4 regions of the Streptomyces sp. NPDC006476 genome follow, and region 2 is predicted to be linked to each of the others. Evidence: riboswitches for the same ligand, from Rfam matches in the RefSeq annotation. Region 2 holds a riboswitch; each other region holds the start of a gene.

What was found. A riboswitch is a leader RNA that binds a small molecule or an ion and turns the genes downstream of it on or off. The one in region 2 is predicted to bind cyclic di-AMP.
Region 1: linked by a shared signal. The riboswitch ahead of ABZZ74_RS20135 (LysM peptidoglycan-binding domain-containing M23 family metallopeptidase) and the one ahead of ABZZ74_RS25905 (transglycosylase family protein) in region 2 are both predicted to bind cyclic di-AMP.
Region 3: linked by a shared signal. The riboswitch ahead of ABZZ74_RS36270 (M23 family metallopeptidase) and the one ahead of ABZZ74_RS25905 (transglycosylase family protein) in region 2 are both predicted to bind cyclic di-AMP.
Region 4: linked by a shared signal. The riboswitch ahead of ABZZ74_RS07755 (NlpC/P60 family protein) and the one ahead of ABZZ74_RS25905 (transglycosylase family protein) in region 2 are both predicted to bind cyclic di-AMP.

What each region holds. Positions count from the first base shown of each region.
Region 1 covers NZ_JBEXPK010000016.1:160,871-165,547, reverse strand. Annotated here, with positions in the region: gene ABZZ74_RS20145 (tyrosine-protein phosphatase) at 1-136, opposite strand, end outside; gene ABZZ74_RS20140 (alpha-galactosidase) at 307-2,379, shown strand; cyclic di-AMP (ydaO/yuaA leader) riboswitch at 2,685-2,843, shown strand; gene ABZZ74_RS20135 (LysM peptidoglycan-binding domain-containing M23 family metallopeptidase) at 2,848-3,792, shown strand; gene ABZZ74_RS20130 (SGNH/GDSL hydrolase family protein) at 4,062-4,677, shown strand, end outside.
Region 2 covers NZ_JBEXPK010000023.1:98,394-103,070, forward strand. Annotated here, with positions in the region: gene eno (phosphopyruvate hydratase) at 127-1,413, opposite strand; gene ABZZ74_RS25905 (transglycosylase family protein) at 1,725-2,402, opposite strand; cyclic di-AMP (ydaO/yuaA leader) riboswitch at 2,406-2,576, opposite strand; gene ABZZ74_RS25910 (transglycosylase family protein) at 2,783-3,736, opposite strand; gene ABZZ74_RS25915 (cytochrome P450) at 3,926-4,677, opposite strand, start outside.
Region 3 covers NZ_JBEXPK010000044.1:21,421-26,097, reverse strand. Annotated here, with positions in the region: gene ABZZ74_RS36285 (MarR family transcriptional regulator) at 1-10, opposite strand, end outside; gene ABZZ74_RS36280 (dihydrofolate reductase family protein) at 107-1,237, shown strand; tRNA gene ABZZ74_RS36275 (tRNA-Met) at 1,329-1,402, shown strand; cyclic di-AMP (ydaO/yuaA leader) riboswitch at 1,648-1,805, shown strand; gene ABZZ74_RS36270 (M23 family metallopeptidase) at 1,817-2,839, shown strand; gene ABZZ74_RS36265 (aldo/keto reductase) at 2,937-3,881, shown strand; gene ABZZ74_RS36260 (PrsW family intramembrane metalloprotease) at 4,169-4,677, opposite strand, start outside.
Region 4 covers NZ_JBEXPK010000005.1:130,797-135,473, reverse strand. Annotated here, with positions in the region: gene pcrA (DNA helicase PcrA) at 1-2,065, opposite strand, end outside; cyclic di-AMP (ydaO/yuaA leader) riboswitch at 2,306-2,477, shown strand; gene ABZZ74_RS07755 (NlpC/P60 family protein) at 2,485-3,639, shown strand; gene ABZZ74_RS07750 (tellurite resistance/C4-dicarboxylate transporter family protein) at 4,367-4,677, shown strand, end outside.

The DNA of each region.
Region 1 (4,677 bases), on a different contig from region 2:
CGTGCGCGAGATGGCCGCTGCGGAACAGCACTCCCTGCCGCACCCGCCGTCCGTCCGCCGTCGGAAGCCCGCCGACGTCGCGGAAGTTGCGCACGGCGGTCAGCTCGGGCTCGGTCGACGGGACCTGCTGCGTCACGGGGCCTCCTCAGGGTCGGCCCCGCCGGCGCGGCTCGACGACGGGCACCTCCTCGACGATACGACATGGGTTACCCAGGCAATGAGTTGTCCACAGGCGTTGCCGCCGAGGCCCGCTGACGTTGATGATGTTGCCGCTTGATCGGACCTGTTCGAACGTGTGAGGGCTTGATGCTGGAGATCTCCGACAACGGCCGTACCTGGCTCCTGACCGGTCCGGCCAGCGGGTACGCCGTCCATCTGACCGAGGACGGCGAGCTGCTGCACCTGCACTGGGGCCCGCGGATCGCGCTCGCGGACGCCGAGGCGCTCGCAGTCCGCCCGCTGCCGGTCTACCGGCCCTTCGAGTCGCCGCTGGACGGCCGCGAGGAGTACCCGGTCGAGGGTGGTCCCCGGTTCGCGCGGCCCGCCCTGTCCGTGCGCACCGAGGAGCGGCGCGGCACCGAGTGGCGCTTCGAGGCGCACGAGGCGGAGGGCGACCATCTGCGGCTGCGCTTCCGTGACGGCGGGCTCGTCATCACGCTGCACTACCGCATGCGGCACGACGTCGTGGAACGCTGGGTGAGCCTCGACAACGAGGGACCGGCGCCCCTGGAGCTGCTGCGCGCCGACGCCGCCACCTGGACGCTGCCCGACCGCGAGGGCTGGCGGCTCTCCCAGCTGCACGGCCGCTGGGCCGCCGAGTCCCTGCTGACCGCCGCGCCGCTCACCCACGGCGAGAAGGTCATCGGCAGCCGCCGCGGCCACACCGGGCATCAGCACCTGCCCTGGGTCGCCCTCGACACCGACGCCACCGAGGAGCGCGGCGAGGTCTACGGCTGCGCGCTCGGCTGGTCCGGTTCCTGGCGGATCGCGGTGGCGCAGCTCCCGGACGCGCGGGTGCAGATCACCGGCGGCGCCGGGTACGACGACTCCGGGCTGCTGCTCCTGGGCGCGGGGGAGTCGTACACCACCCCCGTCTTCGCCGGGCTGTGGAGCGACGGCGGCTTCGGCGGCGCGAGCCGCGCCTGGCACGCCTACCAGCGCGCCTACGTCATCCCGGACGCGGACCGGGACCGGCCGGTGCTGTTCAACTCCTGGGAGGCCACGGAGTTCGACATCTCCGAGGAGCAGCAGGGGGCGCTCGCCCGCCGGGCCGCCGCCATCGGCGTCGAGCTGTTCGTCGTCGACGACGGCTGGTTCGGCAAGCGCACCAGCGACCGTGCCGGGCTCGGCGACTGGACGCCCAACCCCGACCGCTTCCCCAAGGGCCTGGCGCCGCTCGCCGACTACGTGCACACCCTCGGTATGCAGTTCGGCATCTGGGTCGAGCCCGAGATGGTGAACCCGGACAGCGACCTCTACCGCGCCCACCCCGACTGGGTGCAGTTCCAGCCGGGCCGCAGGCGCACGGAGTTCCGCAACCAGCTCGTACTGAACCTGGCCCGCGAGGACGTCCAGGAGTACCTCTGGCAGCAGCTCGACACGCTCCTGTCCAGCGCCCCCGTCGACTACGTCAAGTGGGACTTCAACCGCTGCTTCACCGACGCCGGCTGGCCCGGCGACCCCTACCCGCAGCGCCTGTGGGTCGACCACGTCCGCGCGCTGTACGCGCTGCTGGACCGGCTGCGGGCGGCCCACCCGGACGTCGTCTTCGAGTCGTGCTCGGGCGGTGGCGGCCGGATCGACCTCGGCATCATGAGCCGTACCGACCAGGTGTGGACCTCCGACAACACCGACCCGCTCGACCGGCTCGCCATCCAGCACGGCTTCAGCCAGATCCACCCCGCGCGTGTGATGGCCGCCTGGGTCACCGACAGTCCCAACACCCAGCTCAACGACCGGGTCAGCTCCCTGCGCTTCCGGTTCGTCAGCGCCATGGCGGGTGTGCTGGGCGTCGGCGGAGACCTCACCCAGTGGACCGAGGAGGAGCTCGCCGAAGCCGGTGACTGGGTGAGCCTCTACAAGGAGATCCGGCCCCTGGTGCAGCACGGCGACCTCCACCGGCTGCGGCCCCCGACGGGCGGGCTCAGCGCCGTGCAGTACGTGCGCGGCGACGAGTCGGTCGTCCTGGCCTGGCTCCAGGCACAGAGTTACGGCGAGCCCGTACCGGCACTGCGACTGCGCGGACTCGACCCGACAGCCTCCTACGAATGCCCTGAAACGGGCGAAATTCACCGTGGGGCCGTACTGCTGCATCACGGGCTGGACACCGCGCTGCGCGGCGACCTCGATGCGAAAGTCATCCGACTCCGTGGCATCTGAGTCTTCTGTCCGAATTGGTGTCTTCATTCCAACTCGCTCTGGAATGGGGAATGCTGGAGCACCGTCACGTGAGGAGCGTCATATCCGTGACGGTGCGTGGCGCGTCATGTTCACGTAATTCATAAGGGTTTCAAGGGGCTTTGGACAAAGGGGTGGAACTGTAATTCACGGAGGGTGACCGTGAATTCCCACAGTCGATCAGCAGAAACGCATGCACGGGGAACCGCCGCTTGTCCCTTTGCGTCCTGGTCGCTTACGTTCGCCACCAATCCGGACGGACGCCCAATCCTGCCGCCGCCCGGAGCCCGCACAACTCACCCGTGAACGGCAGGAGCGGGGGACCCACAGGTACGACGCCTGTTCCGGTCTCCGGAACGGCTAGGGGTAAAGCCGCGCCGAAAAGCGCGGCCGGGCATCTCCAGCCCGCACCCGACAGCTCACCTCGCAGGCGACGGAGAGGAATTCGCCATGCCCGCGAAGGGTAAGCACCGCCGCCCGAAGCCCAAGCGCTTCACCCGTTCCATCGCCGTCGCCGGAACCGGCGGCGCCGCTCTCGCCCTCCCGCTCATAGGGGCCACCGGAGCCCACGCGGCCACCGCGCAGTCGGCTTCCCAGTCGGTTTCCGAAAAGACCGTCCAGTCGCTTCCGGCCGCCGAGAAGAAGGCGACCGAGAAGAAGGCGAACGCCAACAACACGGGTGTGCGCACCTATTCGGTCCGGGCCGGCGACTACCTCGCGAAGATCGCCGACGAGCAGCACGTCCGGGGCGGCTGGCAGAAGCTGTACGCGGACAACCGCCAGGCCGTCGGCGACGACCCGTCGCTGATCCACCCGGGCCTCAAGCTCACCCTCGGCGGCAAGGCGACGACCGGCGCCACCAAGTCCTCCACCTCCGCTGCCTCCTCCTCCGCCTCGTCGAGCGCTTCCTCCGCGTCGAAGGCGTCGAAGGTGTCGAAGGCGACGAAGGCGACGAAGGCCACCCAGGCCGCCGAGTCGACCAGCACCGGCTTCACCCTCCCGGTGACCGGCGGCACCATCGGCACCGGCTACCACGTCGCCGGCAGCATGTGGTCCAGCGGCTACCACACCGGCGTCGACTTCGTCGTCCCGACCGGCACCCCGGTCAAGGCCGTGGGCGCGGGCACGGTCGTCACCGCCGGATGGGGCGGTGCGTACGGCAACCAGGTCGTCATCAAACTCGCCGACGGCCACTACGCGCAGTACGGCCACCTCTCCCAGATCTCCGTCTCGGTCGGCCAGAGCGTGAGCGCGGGCCAGCAGCTGGGTCTCTCCGGTGCGACCGGCAACGTGACGGGCCCGCACCTGCACTTCGAGATCCGCACCACGCCGGACTACGGCTCCGACGTGGACCCCGTCGCCTACCTCCGTTCCAAGGGCGTCGCCGTCGGCTGACCCCCCGCCGACCGCGCGCCCCACACGCCGCCGAAGGCCGGACCCCGATCCCCGGGTCCGGCCTTCGGTGTTGCAGAGATTTCGCCGTCCGGCGATCGACCGCTCAACATCGGCGATCCGAGAGTTATTCCTGCCTTGCCCAACCCTTTGGACGTGGCTTATCTCACCGACCGTCAACCCTTTCTTACGGTCGCGTAGGTCACATTAGAAGGTGAATCATGGCCGCCGTGGCAGACGATTCGAAAAGTGACAGCAGAGACAGCAGGACAGTGATCGGGTCGTACGTCGCGGTGGGGGACAGCTTCACCGAGGGCGTCGGCGATCCCGGCCCCGACGGAGCCATGGTCGGCTGGGCGGACCGGTTCGCCGTGCTGCTCGCGGACCGGCGGCCCGAAGGCGACTTCGCCTACGCCAACCTCGCCGTGCGCGGCAAGCTGCTCGACCAGATCGTGGCGGACCAGGTTCCGCAGGCCGAGGAACTCGCCCCGGACCTGGTCTCCTTCTGTGCCGGCGGCAACGACATCATCCGGCCCGGCACCGACCCGGACGAGGTCGCCGAGCGCTTCGAGCGTGCGGTCGCCCGGCTCACCGGGGCCGCCGGCACCGTCATGGTGACGACCGGCTTCGACACTCGTGGCGTGCCCGTGCTCAAGCATCTGCGCGGCAAGATCGCCACCTACAACGGACATGTCCGGGCCATCGCCGACCGGTACGGCTGTCCCGTGCTCGACCTGTGGTCCCTCAAGACCGTGCAGGACCGCAGGGCCTGGGACGACGACCGGCTGCACCTCTCGCCTGAGGGGCACACACGCGTGGCGCTGCGCGCCGGTCAGGTCCTCGGCCTGGAGGTCCCGGCCGACCCGGACCAGCCCTGGCCGCCGCTGC
Region 2 (4,677 bases):
CACGTGCGTACGTCCCCGCACACGGTACGGGACCGGTACGGGGACGTACGTACGACTGGCTAAGGCTTGACCCCGTAAGGATCAGCCGTCGACGGTGCTCAGCCCTTGGCGCTCAGCCCTTGGTGCTCAGCCCTTGAAGCGCGGGAACGCGCTGCGGCCCGCGTACACCGCCGCGTCGTCGAGGATCTCCTCGATGCGCAGCAGCTGGTTGTACTTGGCGACGCGCTCGGAGCGGGCCGGGGCGCCGGTCTTGATCTGGCCGCAGTTGGTGGCGACGGCCAGGTCGGCGATGGTGACGTCCTCGGTCTCGCCGGAACGGTGCGACATCATGCACTTGAAGCCGTTGCGCTGGGCCAGCTCGACGGCGTCCAGGGTCTCGGTCAGCGATCCGATCTGGTTCACCTTCACGAGCAGGGCGTTCGCGGTGCCCTCCTCGATGCCGCGGGCGAGGCGCTCGGGGTTGGTGACGAACAGGTCGTCGCCGACGATCTGGACCTTGTCGCCGAGCTTGTCGGTGAGCACCTTCCAGCCGGCCCAGTCGTCCTCGAACAGCGGGTCCTCGATGGAGACCAGCGGGTAGGCGGCGACGAGCTCCTCGTAGTACTCGGTCATCTCGGCGGCCGAGCGGGACTTGCCCTCGAACTCGTACTTGCCGTCCTTGTAGAACTCGGACGCGGCGACGTCGAGCGCGAGCGCGATCTGCTCGCCCGGGACGTACCCGGCCTGCTTGATGGCCTCGAGGATGAGGTCGAGGGCGGCGCGGTTGGACTCGAGGTTCGGGGCGAAGCCGCCCTCGTCACCGAGGCCGGTGGCCAGGCCCTTGCCCTTCAGGACCTTCTTCAGGGTGTGGTAGACCTCGGCACCCCAGCGCAGCGCCTCGGAGAAGGACTCCGCGCCGATCGGGGCGATCATGAACTCCTGGATGTCCACGTTGGAGTCGGCGTGCGAGCCGCCGTTCAGGATGTTCATCATCGGCACCGGCAGCAGGTGCGCGTTCGGGCCGCCCAGGTAGCGGAAGAGCGGGAGGTCGCTGGCCTCGGAGGCGGCGTGGGCAACGGCGAGGGAGACGCCGAGGATGGCGTTGGCGCCGAGGGAGCCCTTGTTGTCGGTGGCGTCCAGGTCGAACATCGCCTGGTCGATCAGGCGCTGCTCGGTGGCGTCGTACCCGACCAGCTCCGGGCCGATCTGCTCGATGACGGCGAGGACGGCCTTCTCGACGCCCTTGCCCTGGTAGCGGTTGGGGTCACCGTCGCGGAGCTCGATGGCCTCGAAGGCGCCCGTGGAGGCGCCGGACGGGACGGCGGCACGACCCGTGCTGCCGTCGTCGAGGCCGACCTCGACCTCGACCGTGGGGTTGCCTCGGGAGTCCAGGATTTCCCGGGCTACGACGACGTCGATGGACGGCACGAGCATCTCCTTCTTCCATGTGACGCGGCTGTGCAGCGCCGCGGTGGCTCTGCGAGACGAGCCTAACCGCCCAAGGCCGATCGGCCACGCCGCCGACCACCCCTTGGGCAGAACCGAGAGTAAATTGTTTCTGAACGGAACAAAGAGGGTGGGGCGCTCCCGCGTGAAAACGGTGCGAGCACCCGCGCATGAAAAAGCCCCGCCCCGGTGCGTACGGGGGAACACGCACCGGAGCGGGGAGCCCGTGGGGACGGGGGAGGCCCTCACGCGTTCTCCACACTGGGGAACACGGCGGTCAGGGCCCTGTGGTTCAGCTCTTACTTCAGGTGCAGCTGCTGACCCGGGTAGATCAGGTTGGCGTCGGCGATGATGTCCTTGTTCAGCTCGAACAGCTTCTTCCAGCCGCCCTTGACGCCGTGCTTGGCGGCGATGGAGCTGAGGGTGTCACCCTTGACGACCTTGTACTCGCCGTCACCCTTCTTGACCTTCTTGCCGGTCGGGGTGGTGACGGTCTTCTGGCTCTTGTGGGTCTTGGCGGCCGGACGCTCGGAGGAGCGGGAGGCGGCCTGCGACTCGGTCGAGCGGTTGGTGGTGCCGCTGGAGGCGCTCGCGCCGTTGTAGGCGGCGCTGGACAGGCCCTTGCCGCAGACCGGCCAGGCGCCCTTGCCCTGGGAGGCGAGGACCTTCTCGGCGACGGCTATCTGCTGCGCCTTGCTGGCCTGGTTGGCCTGCGGGGCGTAGGCGGTGCCGCCGTACGCGGCCCAGGTGGAGGCGGAGAACTGCAGGCCGCCGTAGTAACCGTTGCCGGTGTTGATGGACCAGTTGCCGCCCGACTCGCACTGGGCGACCGCGTCCCACTCGGAGGCGGTGGCTGCGGAGGCGTTGCCGGCCGCCATCAGCGGAGCGGCAATGGCGACACCGGTGACACCGGCGAGCGCGGCGGCACGGGTGGCCTTGGACGGACGACGGTGCTTGCCCTTGCCGGAAAACAGCATGGTTGATCCCCTCACCGACGCCTGCGAGGTGAGCTGTCGGGTTCGGGCCGGTTGAGTTGCCCGGCCGCGTCCTCGCTTTCACGAGACGCGGCTCCACCCCAAGCCGCCACCGTCAACTGCCCGGTGGGGCACTTACCTTGGGTCCCCCGCTCCTGCCTACGGCGCTGTCAAGCGACGACTGTTCCCGTACGGCCACTGGCAGGATTCGGCGTTGCGGCCGCCGGGGCTCGGATTGCCGAGCGGTGAAGACCGTAGACACGGAATCGGCGGAATTTCAAAGACGATCAGGGCTTCTGAGACTCATCCCACACTTTCGCCAAACCGGACATTCAGCGCGAAGCATGACGTGAACTCCCGTCTTTTTCCGCCCCGTTCGCCCCTTATTCAACCGGAAGTTCGAGCGTCTGACCGGCGGAGACATGGTTCGGGTCGGCGCCGATGGCCTGCTTGTTCGCGCCGTAGAGCGCGCGCCATCCGCCGTCCAGGCCAAGGCTGTCGGCGATGGAGCCGAGGGTGTCGCCGGCGTGCACGGTGTACGTGCCGCCCTTGGCGCTCTCGGTGACGGCCTCCTCGGCGCTCGGGCCGCGGTGCCGTCCGGCGCCCGTGGCGGAGGCGACGGCGCCGGTGTCGACGAGGCTCCAAGAGCCCACCGCCTGCTGCTCATTGTCCGAGTCGTCGCTTTTCGACGGACCTGTCGACGGACTGTCGGCCGCCCGTGAATCCGAGGGAGACACGGAGGGCGAGGCCGAGTTGTCCGATTTGTTGGACTTGCCCGCCGAAGGGGAGGGAGAGCCGGTGGAGGCGGAGAGCGACGGCGAGCCGTCCGTCGAGGAGGAGTCACCCGCCGAGTCGCCCGAGGAGTTGGACAGACCGGTGGAACCGGACCCGCCCGAGGTGTCGGACGAACCGGATGAACCGGACGAACCGCCGGACACACCGGTGTCGATGTCCACCGAGGCCGAGTCCTCGGTCAGCCCGGAGGTCAGTCCACAGGTGTGGAAGGCGCCGACGCCCTCGGCGTCGAGGATCTTCTCGGCGACGGCTATCTGCTGGTTGCGGCTGGCGAGGTCGGGGCGCTCGGCGTAGTCGAGGCCGCCGTACTTGTCCCAGTCGTCCTGGGTCAGCTTCAGGCCGCCGTAGAAACCGCCGCTGTTCTCGCTCCAGGAGCCGCCGGTCTCGCAGTTCGCCACCTTGTCCCACGTGGTCCCGTCGGCCGCGTTCGCGCTCGCCGCACCGAGAAGCGGGATGGCGATGGCGGAGCCGGTCACGCCGGCCGCGACGAGCAGGGCCGGAGCCTGGCGGGGGCGACGGTGACGACCGTTCCCGGAGAGCATGTGGGGGCCTTTCGCGAGACAGTACTGACCACGGCGCGTGAAGCGTGGGCCAAACCCTGGCGCCGCTGTTGATCCGTGAACGTATCGTCAGACGATCACTTGTCACAAGTTAATGCCGCGTAGATCACGTGAAGATCACAGACTTGAGCGCGTGTCATGTTTGTCCGGCGTTTGTCCGGCGGTGTCTCCTCATCCGGCCGGGGTGAACTCCACCGGAAGCGTGCGCAGTCCGCGCATGATGAGCCCGCCCCGCCACCTCAACTCGGCCGGGTCGGCCCCGAGTTGCAGATCCGGCAGTCGAGTGAGCAGCGTGGCCAGCGCGGTCTGGCCCTCCAACCGGGCCAGCGGGGCGCCGAGACAGTAGTGGATGCCGTGGCCGTAGCCGAGGTGTTGGTTGTCACGCCGGGCGAGGTCGAGGGTGTCGGGGTCGGCGAACCGCTCCGGGTCCCGGTCCGCGGCGGCCAGGACGACGAGGACCGGGTCGCCGGCCGCGATGTGCTGTCCGCCGATGGTGAGGGGTTCGGTGGCGAACCGCCAGGTGGCCAGCTCCACCGGGCCGTCGTAGCGCAGGAGTTCCTCGACGGCGGTCGCGAGCAGGGCCTCTTCGCCGGCCGCGAGGGAGTTCTGGAGGGCTTGCCGCTGCTCGGGGTGGGTGAGCAGGGCGTAGGTGCCGTTGCCGATGAGGTTGACGGTGGTCTCGAACCCGGCGAACAGCAGGATGAACGCCATCGCCGCGGCCTCGTTCTCGGTGAGGTGCTCGCCGTGGTCGGAGGCGCGGATGAGTCCGGAGATGAGGTCCTCGCCGGGAGCGGGCTCGTCCGGGAGGGCCTGGCGCTTCTTGTGGATGAGCTCGGCGAGGTACCCCCGCATCTTCTTCACCGACCGCGCGACTCCGCCCCTCGGTCCGCCCCCGTGCCGGATCATCATGCCCGCCCAGTCCC
Region 3 (4,677 bases), on a different contig from region 2:
GAGTCGTCATGCCACCAGTGTAGGTTTGTTTCAAACTTGAACCAAGAGTGGCCGTTCAGCGCCTTGTGCCGAGCGTGCCGTCCGTCACGAGCCGGGGAGCGCGTCGATGCCCCACCCGTACGTCCTGCTGTCCGCCGCCGTCTCCCTCGACGGCTACCTCGACGACACCGGACCCGAGCGCCTGCTGCTGTCGTCCCCGGCCGACTTCGACCGCGTCGACGAGGTACGGGCCTCCGCCGACGCCATTCTGGTCGGCGCCGGCACGATCCGCGCCGACAACCCGCGGTTGCTGGTCAACTCGCCCGAGCGCCGCGCCGCCCGCGTCGCCTCGGGTCGGCCCGAGTACCCGCTCAAGGTCACCGTCAGCGGCTCGGGCGAGCTGGATCCGGCGGCGAGGTTCTGGCACACGGGCGGCGACAAGGTCGTCTACACGACCGACAAGGGGGGCGAACGGGCCCGCGCGCTCGGGATCGCCGCCGACGTCGTCCCGCTCGGACCCGACCTCGACTGGCGCCGGCTGCTGGAGCATCTGCACGACGTCCGGGGTGTGCGGCGACTCATGGTCGAGGGCGGCGGGCGCATCCACACCCAACTGCTCCAGCAGGGCCTCGCGGACGAGCTCCAGCTCGTGCTCGCCCCCCTGTTCGTGGGCGACGCCGACGCGCCCCGCCTCTTCGGCCCGGGCGGCTACCAGGGCGGACGGCTCAGGCTGGTGGAGAGCCGGCGGATCGAGGACGTGGTCCTCATGCGCTACGAGCCCACCGCCCCCGGCACCGGCCCGCTGGCCTCCGCCGCCGACCACCATTGGCTCCGCCTCGCCTGCGACCTGGCGGCCCAGTGCCCGCCCTCGCGGACCGCGTTCAGCGTCGGCGCGGTGGTCGTCGCCGCAGACGGCACCGAGCTGGCCCGCGGCCACTCCCGCGAGGCCGGCGACCCCGTGGTCCACGCGGAGGAGGCGGCCCTGGCCAAGCTCGACCCGGCCGATCCGAGGCTCGCGACCGCGACGGTCTACAGCAGCCTGGAGCCCTGCGCCCACCGCGCGTCCCGTCCCAAGCCGTGCGCCCGGCTGATCCTGGAGGCGGGGGTACGGCGGGTGGTGACCGCGTGGCGGGAGCCGGACACGTTCGTGGAGGCCGCCGACGGCAGCGGTCTGCTGGCGTCGCGGGGCGTCGAGGTGGTCGTAGTGCCCGAGTACGAGGGGCGGGCGAAGGCGCCGAACGCCCATCTGCCGGGCTGAAAAACGCAGGTGGAGCGGGGGCGGACGCGGGGGCGGACGGAAACCCTGGTGCTGGGCGTCCCGCGGATGGCGTATGCTGGTCTCACAACGACGCGGGGTGGAGCAGCTCGGTAGCTCGCTGGGCTCATAACCCAGAGGTCGCAGGTTCAAATCCTGTCCCCGCTACTGAAGGCCGAGGGCCGGAGTCCAGTGACTGGATTCCGGCCCTCGGTGTTTCCCGTTTCCCTGACCGTCACTCCCCATGCAGAACCCGGGGCAAGGTCAACTCGCCCGATTTTCACCGGTCATGGCCCGAACGTCCGCGCCAAAAACGTTTAATGATCAAGCCGAACTGCTTGGAAACCCCACCCCGGGTCTATTAACGTTCGATAACGCAGCGCGGTCGTCCCAGCCGTCACAAGAGGCGGCTCCGTGCGCACGCGCCGAATCCCGCAAGGGAACCGGGGAACCACCACCCTGGGGTGAATCGCGCGGAAACCGCCGTGGACCCACGGCAGGTTTACGCGCGTAGGAGACCTTCCTGCTCCGAACCCGTCAGCTAACCCGGTAGGCGAGAAGGAAGGAAAGGAGCACGCCCACGTGGCGTCCAACCCGCCTGCCCCGGCAGCCCCGTTCGTGCCGGGCACCCGGCCCTTCGGCTTCGGCTCCAGCGACGACGAGGGCCAGTGGGAGGAGTGGAACCCCACCGAGGAGTCCCTCCGCCCGGTACGCGGCCGGCACCGTGTCTCCAGGCAGCGCGGCGGGGGACTCGCCCGCAGCTCCACGGTTCTCGGTGTCGGTGTCATAGCCGCCGTCGGCGCGGGCGGCATGGCCAGCGCCAACACCGGCAAGCCGCCGGTGTCCATCTCCCTGCCCGACCTTGCCTCCGTCGCCCATGTGTTCGACGCTGGCTCCGACGCGCCCAAGGGCTCCGCGACCGCGCTCAGCGCCGTCGGGGTGAGCACCAAGGACACCGAGCAGGGCGCCCGGGACGCCGGTGAGGCGCTGCGCGACCGCATCATGGCGCAGGCCGAGTCGCAGCAGGTCCAGCTCGACAGCAAGGCCCAGTCGGCCACCGAGGCGGCCCTCGCCAAGCAGATCGACGATGCGGCCGCCAAGGCGGAGAAGGACGCGGCGGCCAAGGCGCAGGCCGCCAAGGAGAAGGCGGAGGCGGCGGCCAAGAAGGCGGCCGAGGACGCCAAGCTCGCCGAACTCGCCAAGCAGTACAAGCTGCCGGTCGTCTCCTACACGATCACCGGCACCTTCGGTCAGGCCGGTTCCATGTGGTCCTCCGGCTACCACACGGGCCTCGACTTCGCCGCGCCGACGGGCACGCTCATCAAGGCCATCCACTCCGGCACCATCACGGAGGCCGGCTGGGCGGGGTCGTACGGCTACCGCACGATCCTCACCCTCGACGACGGCACCGAGCTGTGGTTCTGCCACCAGTCCTCGATCAGCGTCAGCGTCGGCCAGAAGGTCGCCACCGGTGACGTCATCGGCCGGATCGGCGCCACGGGCAACGTGACCGGCGCGCACCTGCACCTCGAGGTCCACCCGAACGGGCAGGCCACCGGCATCGACCCGATGACCTGGCTGCGCAGCAAGGGCCTCAACCCCTGACAGCGGCACCGCCCCGGAACGGCCGCCTCCGATTGTTTACGGGAAGTTTGCGGCCGTTCCGGAAGAGGAATCTCCGGGGCGGGCGTTGACCATACACATGACTTCTCTGCGCAAACTCGGCTCCTCCGACCTCGAGGTCTTCCCGCTCTCCCTCGGTGGCAACGTCTTCGGCTGGACCGCCGACGAGGCCACGTCCTTCGCCGTCCTCGACGCCTACGCGGCCGCGGGCGGCAACTTCCTCGACACCGCCGACGGCTACTCCGCCTGGGTCCCCGGCAACCAGGGCGGCGAGTCCGAGACGATCATCGGCAAGTGGGTCAAGGCCCGCGGCAACCGGTCCGACGTCGTCATCGCGACCAAGGTGAGCCAGCACCCCGAGTACCAGGGGCTGTCGGCCGCCAACATCAAGGCCGCCGCCGACGCCTCGCTGCGCCGCCTCGACACGGACTACATCGACCTGTACTACACGCACTTCGATAAGCCGGAGATTCCCGTCGAGGAGATCATCGGGGCGCTCGACGAGCTGGTGACGGCGGGCAAGGTGCGGGCGATCGGCGCGTCCAACATCTCCACCGAACGGCTCGCGGCGTCCCTGGAGTTCTCCGACCGGGAGGGCCTCGCCAAGTACGTGGCGCTGCAGCCGCAGTACAACCTGGTCTCCCGCGACACCTACGAGGGACCGCTGCAGGACCTCGCCGCGCGCTACGGCCTCGCCGCCGTCCCCTACTACGCCCTGGCGTCCGGCTTCCTCACCGGCAAGTACCGCCCCGGCACGACGGTCGACAGCCCTCGCGCGGGCGGCGCCGCCAAGCACCTGGAGACGGAGCGCGGCCAGCGGGTCCTCAAGGCGCTGGACGAGATCGCCGAGGCCCACGACGCCCCGATCCCCACGATCGCCCTGGCCTGGCTCGCGGCCCAGCCCACGGTGGTGGCCCCCATCGCCAGCGCCCGCACCGTGGACCAGCTCCCGGCCCTCCTGGGAGTGGCCGACGTGACGTTGACGGACCCCGAGATCAGCCGCTTGACGGAGGCTTCGGCCTGAGGATGCCGGGGGCGGCCAGCTTGGTAGGGGTGTCGGTCTGAGGTTGCCGGGGTCGGCCCGCTTGGTGGGGGTGTCGGTCTGAGGAATTCCGAGCGGGTGTCGGTGGCGGAGGCCTCGGCTTGATGCGGGCCGGCCGGAATGTTGCTGATCGATGCCTCCGCCGGACCGGCTGTCGGCTCCTTCTGCCGTCGGCTTGGTCCGTCGTCGGCCTCTTCCAGCAGCGACGTCCGCCGCCACGGCGCTCGGCCACCGTGGCGGGGGCTGGCGGTGCAGAGTCGGACGCGGCCTTACGACTGGTACGGGTTGTACGCGGGATACGGTGCCGCCGGATGGCCGTACGTGCCGTACAGCGGCCAGGGCGGGGCGGCCACCGGGACCGGTGGGGCCGTCGCCCGGGCCGCGTGGTCCAGGGCCGGCCGGGCGACCTCCCGCAGGCGCCACAGCTCGGCCAGCAACTCCCGCTCCCGTACGACGAAATCGACCCCGGCCCGCCCACGGCGCCCCCGGTGCCGTAGGAACGCGAGCGAGGTCGCGTACGCCTCGTACTGCGTCACCGCCCGCGCACCCGCCTTGCCGAAGTGGTGGCCCGCGTAGTCGCGGGCCATCCGCCGCGCCCGCATCGATCCCAGCGCGTACGGCTCGGCCGGCGTCAGCCACCCCGCGGCCGCGTACGCGGGCAGTTCCTCGCGCACGGTCCGCAGCTCCCGCTGCCGGGTCCAGATCACCAGCCAGGTCAGCAGCCCGAACGCCGGCACCATGAAGGCCGCGTACACCCCGAAGAACCCGTACTGGCCGA
Region 4 (4,677 bases), on a different contig from region 2:
TGCCGACGTACGCGAGCCGCCGCTCCTCCTCCAGCTCCTTGGTCTGGCCGAGGGCGCGCATGTGCGGGAAGACGCCGTCCTCCATGCCGGTGAGGAAGACCACCGGGAACTCCAGGCCCTTGGCGGTGTGCAGGGTCATCAGGGTGATGACCCCGGAGCCGTCCTCCTCCTCGTCGGGGATCTGGTCGGAGTCGGCGACCAGCGCGACCCGCTCCAGGAAGTCGGCGAGCCCCGGGGACTCCTCGCCCTCACCGGACTCCTGCTCGAACTCCAGGGCCACGGCCGCGAGTTCCTGGAGGTTCTCGATACGGGTCTCGTCCTGCGGGTCGGTGGAAGCCTGCAACTCGGCGAGGTAGCCGGTGCGTTCGAGCACCGCCTCCAGGACGGTCGCCGGGCCCGCGCCGGACTCGACGATCGTACGGAGGTCCTCCATCAGCGTGTTGAACTTCTTGACCGCGTTGGCGGAGCGCGCGGCCATGCCGTACGCCTCGTCGACACGGCGCAGCGCCTGCGGGAAGCTGATCTTCTCCCGCTGCGAGAGGGCGTCGATCATCGCCTCGGCGCGCTCGCCGATGCCGCGCTTGGGGACGTTCAGGATGCGGCGCAACGGCACCGAGTCCTCGGGGTTGGCCAACACGCGCAGATAGGCCAGGACGTCCCGGACCTCCTTGCGCTCGTAGAAGCGGACGCCCCCGACGACCTTGTAGGGCAGGCCGACACGGATGAAGACCTCTTCGAAGACACGGGACTGGGCGTTCGTCCGGTAGAAGACGGCGACGTCCCCGGCCTTCGCGTCACCCGCGTCGGTGAGACGGTCTATCTCGTCGGCGACGAACTGGGCCTCGTCGTGCTCGGTGTCGGCGACATAGCCCGTGATGCGCGCGCCCGCGCCGGCGTTGGTCCACAGGTTCTTGGGGCGGCGGGACTCGTTGCGCTCGATGACCGCGTTGGCCGCGGACAGGATCGTCTGGGTGGAGCGGTAGTTCTGCTCCAACAGGATCGTCGTCGCGTCCGGGTAGTCCTCCTCGAACTGGAGGATGTTGCGGATCGTCGCCCCGCGGAAGGCGTAGATCGACTGGTCCGCGTCACCCACCACGCACAACTCGGCGGGCGGGACGTCGTACTCGTTCGGCGGGACGTCGACGGGGTGCTCGCTCGTCCCCACCAGCTCGCGCACGAGCGCGTACTGGGCGTGGTTGGTGTCCTGGTACTCGTCGACCAGGACGTGCCGGAAACGGCGGCGGTAGTGCTCGGCGACGTCCGGGAAGGCGCGGAGCAGGTTGACCGTCGTCATGATCAGGTCGTCGAAGTCGAGGGCGTTCGCCTCGCGCAGCCGTGACTGGTAGAGGGCGTAGGCCTGGGCGAGGGTCTTCTCGAAGCCGTCGGTGGCCTGGGCGGCGAAGTCCTCCTCGTCGATCAGCTCGTTCTTCAGGTTGGAGATCTTGGCGCTGAAGGATTTCGGCGGGTAGCGCTTGGGGTCGAGGTCCAGGTCGCGGCAGACCAGGGCCATCAGGCGCTTGGAGTCGGCGGCGTCGTAGATCGAGAAGGACGAGGTGAAGCCGAGCTTCTTGCTCTCCCTGCGCAGGATGCGCACGCACGCGCTGTGGAAGGTCATCACCCACATCGCGTTCGCGCGCGGGCCGACGAGCTGCTCGACCCGCTCCTTCATCTCACCGGCGGCCTTGTTGGTGAAGGTGATCGCCAGGACCTGGCCCGGGTGCACGTTCCGCTCGGCCAGGAGGTAGGCGATGCGGTGGGTGAGGACACGGGTCTTGCCGGAGCCGGCACCGGCCACGATGAGCAGGGGGGCGCCATGGTGCACGACGGCCGCGCGCTGGTTCTCGTTCAGCCCGTCCAGCAGCGCCGCCGGGTCGATCGCCGGGCGGGGGGCGCCGTCGCGGTAATAGGCGTCCCGGTCCGGCGGCACGTCGAACTTCCCGCCGAACAGATCGTCCGGAACGGGCTCCGGTACGTGATCGTCCTCGGGCGGCGGCGGGGGTTCGTCCGCGGGCCCGCGAGGGGCTTGGAGGTCCGCCAGGAAGCTGTCGTCAAAGAGGCTGCTCATCGCTCTCCGAGTCTAGGGCGCCCCACTGACAGCCCGCCGCCGCCCTGAGAACATCGCCCGATCCGATACCTCGCACACGCTCCGTGGCGCGCCATCACCGCACGTGGCCGGGCGGGCGGGGCTGATCAAAGGTCACGGAAATGTATCGGACAAATCGAACATCAACCTTCACACGGACCACACGAGTTGGCTACCGTTCGGACGGGCCGTACGACCCCCACCGGCGAACCTCGCCGGGCCGTGCGGCCTCCGCCGAGTCCGGGGCGCCGCCGCGCAGCCGGAGCCGGGGACCCACGAGGACCTTGGGGTGAATCGGCCGGCCCCCTCCCGGGGACCGGGCCGTAGGGCAACCCTTCCGAACCACCCGCCCGAACCCGACAGCTAACCCGGTAGGCGGACGATGGAAGGAGTCGCCGGTCTTGGCGTCGCACCGCAAGACGCGTCCCGCCGTTACGCGCGTAGCAGGCATACGCACCCCCGCTCTCGCCACGGCCGCCCTCACCTCCGTGGCCCTGCTCTCCCAGTCGGCCAACGCCGCCCCCTCGGCCGACGGCAGCCCCAGCCTCGAGGAAGTCGAGAAGAAGGTCGACGACCTGTACCGCCAGGCGGAGTCGGCCACCGAGAAGTACAACGCGGCCAAGGAGAAGACCACCAAGCAGCGCAGACGGGTCGACTCCCTGCTCAACGACGTCGCCAAGCGCGCCCAGAAGCTCAACGAGGAGCGCGACAGGCTCGGCTCCTTCGCCGCCGCGCAGTACCGGACGGGTGCCGCCGCGCCCGACACGGCGACCTTCCTGCTCGCCGACTCCCCGCAGGACTACTTCGACCAGACGCAGCTGATGGGCCGGCTGACCGCCCGCCAGAAGAGCGCGGTCGACGACTACTTCACCGAGCAGTCCGCGACGATGAAGAAGCGCGAGGAGGCCTCCCGGAGCCTCGAGACGCTCAGCACGTCGCAGAGCGATCTGCAGACCGCCAAGGCCACGGTCCAGAAGAAGCTCTCCGACGCGCGCGAGCTGCTGTCGAAGCTGACGGCCGAGGAGAAGGCGCGGCTCGCGGCGATCGAGAAGAAGCAGCAGGAGGAGGCCGCGCGCAAGGCCGCGGAGCTGGCCCAGCAGCAGGCGGCGGCGCGGAAGGCCCAGGAGGGGACCACGTCCCAGGGCGGCACCTCCTCCTCGGACACCGGCACCACGGACTCCACGGACTCCTCCTACGCCGCCAAGGCCGCGAAGGCGCTCGCGTTCGCCCGCGCGCAGATCGGCAAGCCGTACGTCTGGGGCGCCACCGGTCCCGGCTCCTACGACTGCTCCGGCCTCACCCAGGCCGCCTGGAAGGCCGCGGGCGTGGACCTCCCGCGCACCACCTACGACCAGGTGAACGCGGGCACCACCGTCTCCCTCGCCGACGCCCAGCCCGGCGACCTGATCTTCTTCTACGACGACATCAGCCACGTCGGCGTCTACATCGGCAACGGCATGATGATCCACGCCCCCAAGCCGGGCGCGTACGTCCGCGAGGAGTCCATCTACTACGCCGGCGAATCAATCATCCACAGCGTGGTACGCCCGGCGTGAGGCGCCGGGCCGGGGCGCGCGGACGGTCTCGTGCGCCCCGTATGAGGCCGCCGGGCGCGCGACGCACTCGGCACACCACCCGGCGATGAGATGCGCGGCGCGCGACGGTCTCAGAGCGCCCGCCGACCCAGCGCGCGACAGGCGTGCGAAGCCGCTTCACGCGCCGCCGCACGACCGTGGGATGCGGGGCCCGCAAACACCTCCGCGCGGCCCCCAAACGTGCTGCAGCATGCGGCATCGCTTCCGCGCCACCGGCGGAGGGACGTGGGCACGCGACGGTCTCAGAGCGCCCGCCGACCCAGCGCGCGACAGGCGTGCGAAGCCGCTTCACGCGCCGCCGCACGACCGTGGGGCGCGGGGCCCGCAAACACCTCCGCGCGGCCCCCAAACGTGCTGCAGCATGCGGCATCGCTTCCGCGCCACCCGGCGGTGGGATGCGCGGCACGCGACGGCCTCTGAGCGCCCGCCGACCCAGCGCGCGACAGGCGTGCGAAGCCGCTTCGGGCGCCACCGGCCGTGGGGTGCGGGGCGCGCAAGCGGCTGGGGGCGGTCGGCTGCGGTTGCGGTAGGCGTGGGGCGTTGTTTGTGTGCCGTCGTGCACAGCCGCACTTCGGCGCGTAGGTGTCGGTCCGCGCCCATCCACCGCTCCGCGCGCCCGCGCGTATTTCCTTCCGACCGCGCGCGTGCCCTTCTCGGACGCCGGGCCGGGCTCCCTACCATCGGCCGCATGCCCGGCAGCCGCAGCCCCGTGCCCGACCGCTCCGCTCTCCTCGTCTGGTGGGCGCAGCGGCCGCCCGCGGCCGGGGCCGCCGTCATGGCGACCGGGATCCTGTCGGTCGGGCTTCAGCTGACGGGACACGAGACGGTGTCGCGGATCGCCCTCGTGCTGACCTGCGGGGGCTGGCTGGACCTGGCGGCGGACTTCGCCGCGCGGCTGCTGTGGGACCGGGAGAGTTGGCTGGCGGAGGCCAGGACGCCCGGGTCGCTCGCCGCCGTCGCGGCGACCGCCGTGCTCGGCACCCGCTTCTCGCTCCTGGG